Regions from separate parts of the Geobacillus sp. C56-T3 genome, predicted to be linked through region 2. Evidence: riboswitches for the same ligand, from Rfam matches in the RefSeq annotation. Region 2 holds a riboswitch; each other region holds the start of a gene.

Region 1 (3,274 bases), 1.4 Mb from region 2:
GTATACCGAACAAAACGGAAGAATTTACAAACAGGTGACCGCTACCGTTGAGCCGGACCAAAAATATGTCGATTGCGACGGGGAAGCGGGCTGGTGTTGAAAGGCAACGGTGGATGGCCGTTGCTTTTCATTTTCAACATTTGGCCGGCGCAAGACATACAATAATAGTATCCTCATTTGAAGTTAGGTGGGTCGGACATGCGACGCGTGGAAAAAGTGATCATCGTCGAAGGGCGATCAGACAAGCAAAAAGTGGCGGCGGTGCTGAACGAACCAGTCGTCATCGTCTGCACAAACGGCACGATCAGTGATGCGCGCCTTGAGGAGCTGGCTGATGAGCTGGAAGGATGCGATGTATACGTCTTGGCCGATGCCGATGAGGCGGGGGAAAAATTGCGCCGGCAGTTTCGCCGCATGTTTCCAGAGGCGGAGCATCTTTACATTGACCGGGCGTATCGCGAAGTGGCGACTGCTCCGCCTTGGCACTTGGCGCAAGTGTTGTTGCGCGCTCGTTTCGACGTCCGCATCGAATTGCTGATGAGAGGGAGAGGCGAGTGAAAGCGATCGACCGAAACGATGTCAAGCGAGTGGTGGAAGTCGAGCCGCTTCTGGCCCTTTATTTGTATACACCGCTGTGCGGCACGTGCCAGCTGGCTCGGCGGATGCTCACGGTGGTGGAGCAGTTGTTTCCGGCGCTGCCGTTTTACGAAACGGACATCAACTATATCCCTGAGCAGGCCGTTGCGTGGAAAATTGAAAGCGTTCCTTGCCTGCTTCTTTTTAGGGACGGAACGATCGCAGGCAAGTGGTATGCCTTTCATTCCGTTCCGTATTTGTACGAAGTGATTCAAGCCTGCTTGCCGCCCCGATGATTCGCCTTTTTTTGACGCTGTTTGACACATTTCTTGGGAAATGACAAAAACGGCGCTCGTTCGTCAACGGGTTGTCGAGATTTTTGTGAAGGATTTCTCCTCTTCAGGTGGAAGTGAAAAAAATAAAAATGGGGGAGGGGATATCCATGGAAATGCGTGAATTAGTCGGGCAGTTCGTGGAACGGATGCAAGTGTTGCGCCATTTGGTGCCGATTTTGCCGGATGAGCAGCTATATGTTCGGTTTGAAAGCGATGACGAAACCGCCTTGCTGTTGATCGGCAAGGAATCAGCCGCTAGAGGGATGGAAAACGATGAACGGAAAACATTGACGGTGCGCGGCTCCAAAGAGGCGCTCGCGTCCCTGCTGAACGGCGAACTGAAGCTGCAGCAGCTCGTCCGGCTGCAAGAAGTGCACGTGTCAGGAAGCTTCCGCCATATGTTGCTGCTCGAGTCGCTCCTCCATTTGGCCAAGCCGTATCGGCACGTCGGATAAAAAAGATGTTGACACGATTCGACAGACAATGATACAATCACACTCGTAATCAATTGAATAGGCGATTGTTGCGCTCTTATCAAGAGAGGTGGAGGGATGTGCCCAATGAAGCCCGGCAACCGTCAGCGCATCTGCTGAAATGGTGCCAATTCACACAAAGCGGCCTGCTTTGAGAGATAAGAGACGGAATGGTGCACGATACCTTTCTGTTCTCTGCGGGCAGAAAGGTTTTCTTTTTGCGCTCTGCCGCTTGGGGAGGAAGGTGAAACGATGATTACACTCGAACAAGTGACGAAAATCTATCAGGCGGCCAACGGTTCGGTCACGGCTGTCGACAATGTGTCGCTTGAGATTCGCGAAGGGGAAATTTTCGGCATTATCGGCTACAGCGGCGCGGGGAAAAGCACGCTCATCCGCTTGCTCAATGGGCTCGAGAAGCCGACGAGCGGCCGGGTGGTCGTCGCCGGGCGCGATATGACGCGCGTGAAAGGTCGGGAGCTGCGCAAGGCGCGCCAAGAAATCGGGATGATTTTCCAGCATTTCAACTTGCTTTGGTCTCGCACAGTCAGGGAAAACATTGCCTTTCCGCTTGAAATTGCCGGCGTCCCGAAAGAGGAGCGGAACAAGCGGGTGGATGAATTGATCGAGCTTGTCGGCCTTTCCGGGCGCGAGGATGCCTACCCGTCGCAGCTGAGCGGCGGGCAAAAGCAGCGGGTCGGCATCGCCCGGGCGCTCGCCAACAACCCGAAAGTCTTGCTGTGCGACGAGGCGACATCGGCGTTGGACCCGCAGACGACTGATGCGATTTTGGACTTGCTCGTTGACATCAACAAGCGTCTTGGGCTGACGATTGTGCTGATCACCCATGAAATGCACGTCATCCGCAAAATTTGCGACCGCGTTGCGGTGATGGAAAGCGGCCGAATCGTCGAGCAAGGCGAAGTGTTGCATGTGTTCCGCAACCCGCAGCAACCGATTACGAAACGGTTTGTCAAGCAGCTGATCGAGCCCGAGGAGACGGAAGAGGCGATTTCCCATTTGTTTGGCCAATACCCGAGCGGGCTGATCGCGCAGCTGACGTTCGTCGGCGCGGCCGCCGGAAAGCCGCTCATCACCGAAGTGGTGCGCCAGTTTGCCGTCGATGTCAACATTTTGCAAGGGAAAATTTCGCAAACCCATCAAGGCGCCTATGGGGTGCTGTTCGTGCACCTCGACGGGGCGAGGGATGAAATCGACCGGGCGCTTGACTATATTCAACGCCAGCAAGTGGCGGTGGAGGTGATTCACGATGCTCGCTAACCTCCTGCCGAACGTGCAATGGGAGACGATGTGGGCGGCGACGGTCGAGACGCTGTATATGACGGGAGTGGCGGTGGCGGCCACTTTCGTCCTCGGAATCGTTCTTGGCTTGCTTCTATTTTTGACAGCGAAGGGCAACCTATGGGAAAACCGGTTTGTCAATACAGTGATTGCGGCGTTTGTGAACATTTTCCGCTCCATTCCGTTTATTATTTTGATCATTTTGCTCATTCCGTTTACAACATGGCTCGTCGGGACGATGCTTGGCGCCAATGCGGCGCTGCCGGCTCTGGTCATTGGGGCCGCGCCGTTTTACGCCCGCATGGTCGAAATCGCTCTTCGCGAAATTGATAAAGGCGTCATCGAAGCAGCCCAAGCGATGGGCGCCTCAACGTGGACGATCATTTGGAAAGTGCTGCTGCCGGAGTCATTGCCGGCGCTTGTCTCCGGCATTACGGTGACGGCGGTGTCGCTCGTCAGCTATACAGCGATGGCTGGAGCCATCGGCGCCGGCGGGCTTGGGAATTTGGCGTATTTGGAAGGGTTCCAGCGCAACCATAACGATGTGACGTTTGTCGCGACCGTATTGGTGTTGGTCATTGTGTTCGT
Region 2 (3,274 bases):
GAATTTGGTCACTTTGATCGGAATGGGAGGTGTTTCCGCCGCAATGCGGCGCAACTCTTTCGCCATTTTTTTTATTTGCTCCTCATCCGCTTCAAATGGGTATTTCAGCGTAATATGCGGCGGGATGAGGGCGTAATGGCTGTCGTACCGTTTCCGGTACGAGTTGGCGAAGTCCTGAATCCGTTTTGGCGGAAAGATCACAATGCCGTACTTCATTTTGTTTTCCCTCCTTGAACCAGTTCTTTTTCCACGCGCAGGAAACGCACGGAATTGAATGCGGCGGCTTCGACATCTTTGAAGTTGCTCCGTTTTGTCCTATAACGATAAAACAGCGGCTACGGCCCGGGGTACATCCGGCTGCCAATACGTCCACGCATGACCGCCTTCGAACTCATGGTACGTATAAGCAAACCGTTTTTCCATAAACAAGTCCCGCGCCATTCGATTCGGGGTGATAAAATCGCGCACATGGCCATCCGTCGTTTTCACCGCTGTTTCCTCTGTGCCAACAGAATGGTAAAGCGAAAGGAGCGATGGATCGCGGAATGAGCGGATGCGCGCCAATACCGAGTCATCGATATAGGGGGACTGCATGGCGATTTTCCCAAATGTATGCGGATACAACAACCCGGCTAGAAGCGACACCGTTCCGCCGAGCGAATCGCCGATCAGCGCCCGGCCTTTGCCCATTTGGTATGTCGGCAGTTCGCGGTCCAAAAACGGGACGAGTTCATGGGCTAAAAAACGAAGGTATGCTTCGTGCTTTCGGCCTTCCGGGTGGTATTTCTCGTAGCGGTCGTTGACGTTCCGATACGGGATGCCGACGACGATCGTCCGGTCGATTGTTCCTTCTGCCATCAGCGTTTCGATGACGGTTTTCATTTTTCCATACATAAAATAATCTTTGCCATCTTGCGCGATTAATAAAGAATATTTGTAAAGCGGCGAAAAATTGCTTGGCAAGTAGACGAGCAGTTCGATTTCTTCTTGCAGCTCTCCGCTGTACAACTTGCAGTCGCGCATCGTTCCTGTTGCTGTCGCCATGACCATCCTCCATGAAAGCGTAAGTTCATCTGTTATTGTAACATATTTGCGCCAAAAGATGTTAACGAAGGGCTCGAATTTTTTGCGAATTTGCCGAATCGTGCCATTCACAAAAAAATGGCTTGCAAAAACGGGGGGAATGCGCTACATTTTTTATTAAAATTAGAAAAATTGAATACGCGTCTCATTCTTATCAAGAGAAGCGGAGGGAACTGGCCCAATGAAGCTTCAGCAACCAGCCGCCCGGCGGCCAGGTGCTAAATCCAGCGAATTGAGCATTCAATTCGGCAGATAAGAAGAAGCATGACCATGTGCGTATGGAAAAGTCTTCTTCTTAGAAGACTTTTTTTATTTACTCAAGCGGCCGCTCCCATCAACCGCGAGGCGGTCTAGGACCAAGGCGCTCGGCCGTTGCCCGACAGACAGCGGCGCTTCATTGGGCGTCAAGTAGTCGGCCGTTGATCCATGATGGAATTTTCAGCAGAAGGAGAGAGATGAGATGGAGAAACTGGAGACGTTGTTAGCGCAAATTGGCAACCGGAGCGAAACAGTGACGGGGACGGTCAACCCGCCGGTTTATTTTTCCACCGCCTACCGCCATGCCGGCATCGGAGAGTCGACCGGGTTTGACTACATCCGCACCGGCAACCCGACGCGCAAAATCGTCGAAGAAGCGATCGCGAGACTGGAAGGCGGCGACCAAGGCTATGCGTTCAGCTCCGGCATGGCCGCCATTCAGACGGTGCTCGCCTTGTTTGAGAGCGGAGACGAGTTTCTCGTATCGGCCGACCTTTACGGCGGCACGTACCGCCTGTTTGAGCGCGGCTGGCGCAAGTACGGTCTTGGATTCCATTATGTCGATTTTACTGATCTCGCTGAGGTGGAAGCGTGTATCACCGAAAAAACGAAAGCGATTTTCCTGGAAACACCGACGAACCCGCTTATGCATGAGACCGATATCCGCGCTGTCTCCGAGTTCGCCAAGCGGCATGGGCTTTTGTTGATCGTTGACAACACGTTTTATACACCGGTGCTTCAACGCCCGATCGAACAAGGCGCCGATATTGTCATCCACAGCGCCACGAAATATTTAGGCGGCCATAACGACGTGTTGGCTGGCCTTGTCGTCGCCAAGGGCGAGGAGCTCTGTCAGCGCCTGGCCGAGTATCAGAACGCCATCGGCGCGGTTTTGTCGCCGTTTGATTCGTGGCTGTTGATTCGCGGGATGAAAACGCTGGCGCTGCGGATGCGCCAGCATGAAGAAAACGCCAGGCGCATCAGCGGCTTTTTGCGCGAACATGAAGATGTCACCGATGTGTTGTATCCGGGGAGAGGCGGGATGCTGTCGTTCCGGATTGCCGATGAAAAGTGGGTGAACGGGTTTTTAAAAAGCTTGCGCCTCATTACGTTCGCGGAAAGCCTGGGCGGAGTCGAAAGCTTTATTACGTACCCGGCGACGCAGACGCATGCGGACATTCCTGAGGAAATCCGCATCCAAAACGGTATTTGCAACCGGCTGCTCCGTTTCTCGGTCGGCATTGAGCACGCTGACGATTTGATCGCCGATTTGGCGCAGGCATTGAAAAACATGAAAGAGGTGTAAGCGATGGAACAGGAATGGGCGTTTTCGACGAAACTGCTCCATAACGAATGGAAAGTCGACCGCGAAACGGGGGCGGTGAGCGTGCCGATCCAGCACGCCTCCACGTTCCATCAGTTCGATTTCGATTCATTCGGCAAATACGACTACAGCCGCTCCAGCAACCCGACGCGCGAGGCGCTTGAGGAAACGATCGCGGCGTTAGAAGGCGGAACGCGCGGGTTTGCGTTCGCCTCTGGTATGGCGGCTATTTCAACGGCGTTTTTGCTTCTCTCAAAAGGCGACCACGTGCTTGTGACCGAAGACGTCTATGGCGGCACGTACCGGATGGTTACGGAGGTGCTCGGCCGCTTTGGCATTGAATATACGTTTGTCGATATGACCGATTTAAACGCAGTGGCGGAAAACATCCGGCCGAACACGAAAGTCATTTATATGGAAACGCCGTCCAATCCATTGTTAAAAGTGACCGATATTCAAGGCGTCGTCAAGTTGGCGAAGGCGCATGGCTGTTTGACATTCTTGGATAATACGTTCATGACGCCGGCGCTGCAGCGGCCGCTTGATCTTGGAGTCGATGTCGTCCTTCACAGCGCCACGAAATTTTTAGCCGGCCATAGCGACGTCGTC
Region 3 (3,274 bases), 1.5 Mb from region 2:
CGGGCGCGGCAAGAACGGTGCGCCAAAGCACGTTGAGAACGTTGCTTCCGGTTCGGTGACGCCGCGTTCGGTGCCGGCGAGTTTGCTTGTGTAGCCGCTTAAGAAATGGTACATCGCTTGTTCGCGCGTCAGCTTGCTGATCGGCGGCAGGACGCCGAACGCATCAGCCGTCAAAAACACGATCGTGGACGGATGGCCGGCGACGCTAGGGTCGATGATGTTTTGGATCGCCTGAAGCGGGTAGGCGGCGCGCGTGTTTTCCGTCAGCGTGCCGTCGTCGTAATTCGGCACCCGCGTCGCGTCATCGAGGACGACGTTTTCGAGCACCGCGCCGAAGCCGATGGCGTCAAAAATTTGCGGCTCTTTCTCGCGCGATAGGTTGATGCATTTCGCATAGCAGCCGCCTTCGATGTTGAAAATGCCGCGGCTTGACCAGCCGTGTTCATCATCGCCGATCAAGCGGCGGTTCGGGTCGGTCGAGAGCGTCGTTTTTCCCGTTCCCGACAAGCCGAAAAAGAGGGCGACGTCCCCTTCCTGGCCGACGTTGGCCGAGCAGTGCATCGGCAGGATGCCTTGTTCCGGCAGCAAATAGTTCATCACCGAGAAAATCGATTTTTTCATTTCGCCGGCATACTCGGTGCCGCCGATCAACACGGTGCGCCGTTCAAACGAGATGATGATGAACGCTTCCGAGCGCGTGCCGTCGACTTTCGGGTCGGCTTTAAAGTTCGGCGCGCAAATGACGGTGAATTGCGGCTCATGCGCAGCGAGCTCTTCGGCGTTCGGCCGAATGAACAGCTGATGGACGAACAAGTTGTGCCAGGCGAATTCGTTGACGACTTGAATCGGCAGCCGGTATTTCGGATCGGCGCCGGCAAAGCCTTTAAACACGAACAGTTCATCTTTCTTCATTAAATAGTCGAGCACTTTGTCGTACAGTTTATCAAACGTCTCCGGAGACATCGGCTGGTTGACCGCTCCCCAGTCGATCGTTTGCTTCGTTGACGGTTCTTCGACGATGTATTTGTCTTTCGGCGACCGCCCTGTGTACTTGCCGGTTGTCACCGCGACGGCTCCGGTGTGCGTCAGCCGTCCTTCGTTCCGTTGCAGGACTTTCTCGACGAGCTCGGCGACGGACAGTTGATGATGCACGTACGGTTTTTGCAGCAATACATCAAGCTTATTCGTCATGTTTGCGATCCCCATATTCAAAACCTGCCTTCTTTTTGAAATCACTCTTGAAAATAGTATAACACATTTTTATTAATAGTCCATACTAATTGTGTGGGTTTTTCAAACTTTATTTTGCCCAATGTGTCGATTTCCTTGAGGAAAGAATTTTCGCGGCTGGAAATGATAAAAAATGAATTTTGATAGTTGACTTTGCCGATTCCATTGCGATAAGATAAGTCATTGAACGGATACTCTTATCCCGAGCCGGTGGAGGGACAGGCCCGATGAAGCCCAGCAACCGTCACAACTGTACATGTGTGAAATGGTGCTAACCTGTGGCAAGGCGCAGTCCTTGAACGATAAGAGTGAAAGGAAGCAATACGATTGCCATGACCTTTCCTCAGCCGTTACAGGAAAGGTTTTTTATATTGCGAAGGGAAAAAGGGAAATGAGTTCCGTGTCGCCACATTATGCCAAGAGGAGGAAACAAACCGAATGTCAGCCAAACGCCGCTTGTTTACTTCAGAGTCTGTGACGGAAGGACATCCGGATAAAATTTGCGACCAAATTTCTGACGCCATTTTGGATGCCATTTTGGAAAAAGATCCGAACGCCCGCGTCGCCTGCGAAACGAGCGTCACGACCGGGCTGGTGCTCGTGAGCGGGGAAATCACGACATCAACATACGTGGACATTCCGCGCATCGTCCGCGATACGGTCCGGGAGATCGGCTACACGCGCGCCAAATACGGATTTGACGCCGATACGTGCGCGGTGCTGACGTCGATTGACGAACAATCGCCGGACATTGCGATGGGGGTGGACCGGGCGCTTGAGGCGCGCGAAGGTCAGATGACTGACGAGGAAATTGAAGCGATTGGCGCCGGCGACCAAGGATTGATGTTTGGGTTCGCCTGCAATGAGACGGAAGAATTGATGCCGCTGCCGATTTCGCTTGCGCACCGCTTGGCGCGCCGATTGGCGGAAGTGCGCAAAACGGACGTCTTGCCGTACTTGCGGCCGGACGGGAAAACGCAAGTGACGATCGAATACGATGAAAACGGCAAACCGGTGCGCGTCGATACGATCGTCGTTTCCGCGCAGCACCATCCGGAAATTACGCAAGAGCAAATCCAGCGCGACATTAAAGAACAGGTCATCAAGCCGGTCGTGCCCGCGGAGCTGCTTGATGAGAACACGAAATATTTCATCAACCCGACAGGACGGTTTGTCATCGGCGGTCCGCAAGGGGATGCCGGGTTGACGGGGCGCAAAATCATCGTCGATACGTACGGCGGCTACGCCCGCCACGGCGGTGGCGCGTTCTCGGGCAAAGATCCGACGAAAGTCGACCGCTCGGCGGCGTATGCGGCCCGCTATGTCGCGAAAAACATCGTCGCGGCAGGACTGGCCGACAAATGCGAAGTGCAGCTTGCCTACGCGATCGGCGTCGCCCGCCCAGTTTCGATTTCGATCGATACGTTCGGCACCGGCAAAGTGTCGGAAGACATTTTGATTGAGGTCGTGCGCAACAACTTCGATCTCCGCCCGGCGGGCATCATCAAAATGCTCGACCTTCGCCGCCCGATTTACAAACAGACGGCTGCTTACGGCCATTTTGGGCGTACGGACATCGACCTGCCGTGGGAGCGCACCGACAAAGCCGCCTTGTTGAAAGAACAAGCGCTGGCGTTGGCGGACAAGTGATGAAAGAAAAAGAGCTGCCTGATCACGGCAGCTCTTTTTTGTTGGCGCACGATGTCCGCTGTTGCTGCAGCGCTTTGTAATACTGCCCTTTCTCGACATATTCGCGGCGTATGCGCTCCATTTCGCGGATGTCGTCTTCCGTCAGTTCGCGGACGACTTTCGCCGGCCGGCCGAGGGCGAGCGTGTTGGGCGGAATTTTTTTGCCCGGCGGCACTAAACTGCCGGCGCCGATAAACGCGCCTTCCCCGATTTCCGCGCGGTCCAAAATGATCGAGCCCATGCCGATGAGCGCGTTTTTGCGAACGATGGCGCTGTGCAAAATGACTTGATGGCCGACTGTTACACCGTCTTCAATGATAAGCGGATTGTTTGGACTTTGATGCAAAATTGAGTT

What was found. A riboswitch is a leader RNA that binds a small molecule or an ion and turns the genes downstream of it on or off. The one in region 2 is predicted to bind S-adenosylmethionine.
Region 1: another riboswitch for S-adenosylmethionine. It lies ahead of GC56T3_RS02775 (methionine ABC transporter ATP-binding protein); the one in region 2 lies ahead of GC56T3_RS13935 (methionine biosynthesis PLP-dependent protein).
Region 3: another riboswitch for S-adenosylmethionine. It lies ahead of metK (methionine adenosyltransferase); the one in region 2 lies ahead of GC56T3_RS13935 (methionine biosynthesis PLP-dependent protein).

What each region holds. Positions count from the first base shown of each region.
Region 1 covers NC_014206.1:538,019-541,292, forward strand. Annotated here, with positions in the region: gene GC56T3_RS02755 (YusG family protein) at 1-100, shown strand, start outside; gene GC56T3_RS02760 (toprim domain-containing protein) at 199-558, shown strand; gene GC56T3_RS02765 (thioredoxin family protein) at 555-872, shown strand; gene GC56T3_RS02770 (hypothetical protein) at 1,019-1,366, shown strand; SAM riboswitch class I at 1,440-1,549, shown strand; gene GC56T3_RS02775 (methionine ABC transporter ATP-binding protein) at 1,637-2,665, shown strand; gene GC56T3_RS02780 (methionine ABC transporter permease) at 2,655-3,274, shown strand, end outside.
Region 2 covers NC_014206.1:2,831,427-2,834,700, reverse strand. Annotated here, with positions in the region: gene GC56T3_RS13945 (YjcG family protein) at 1-216, opposite strand, end outside; gene GC56T3_RS13940 (esterase family protein) at 316-1,044, opposite strand; SAM riboswitch class I at 1,232-1,342, shown strand; gene GC56T3_RS13935 (methionine biosynthesis PLP-dependent protein) at 1,544-2,647, shown strand; gene metC (cystathionine beta-lyase) at 2,651-3,274, shown strand, end outside.
Region 3 covers NC_014206.1:689,290-692,563, forward strand. Annotated here, with positions in the region: gene pckA (phosphoenolpyruvate carboxykinase (ATP)) at 1-1,206, opposite strand, end outside; SAM riboswitch class I at 1,425-1,539, shown strand; gene metK (methionine adenosyltransferase) at 1,669-2,880, shown strand; gene GC56T3_RS03605 (gamma carbonic anhydrase family protein) at 2,903-3,274, opposite strand, start outside.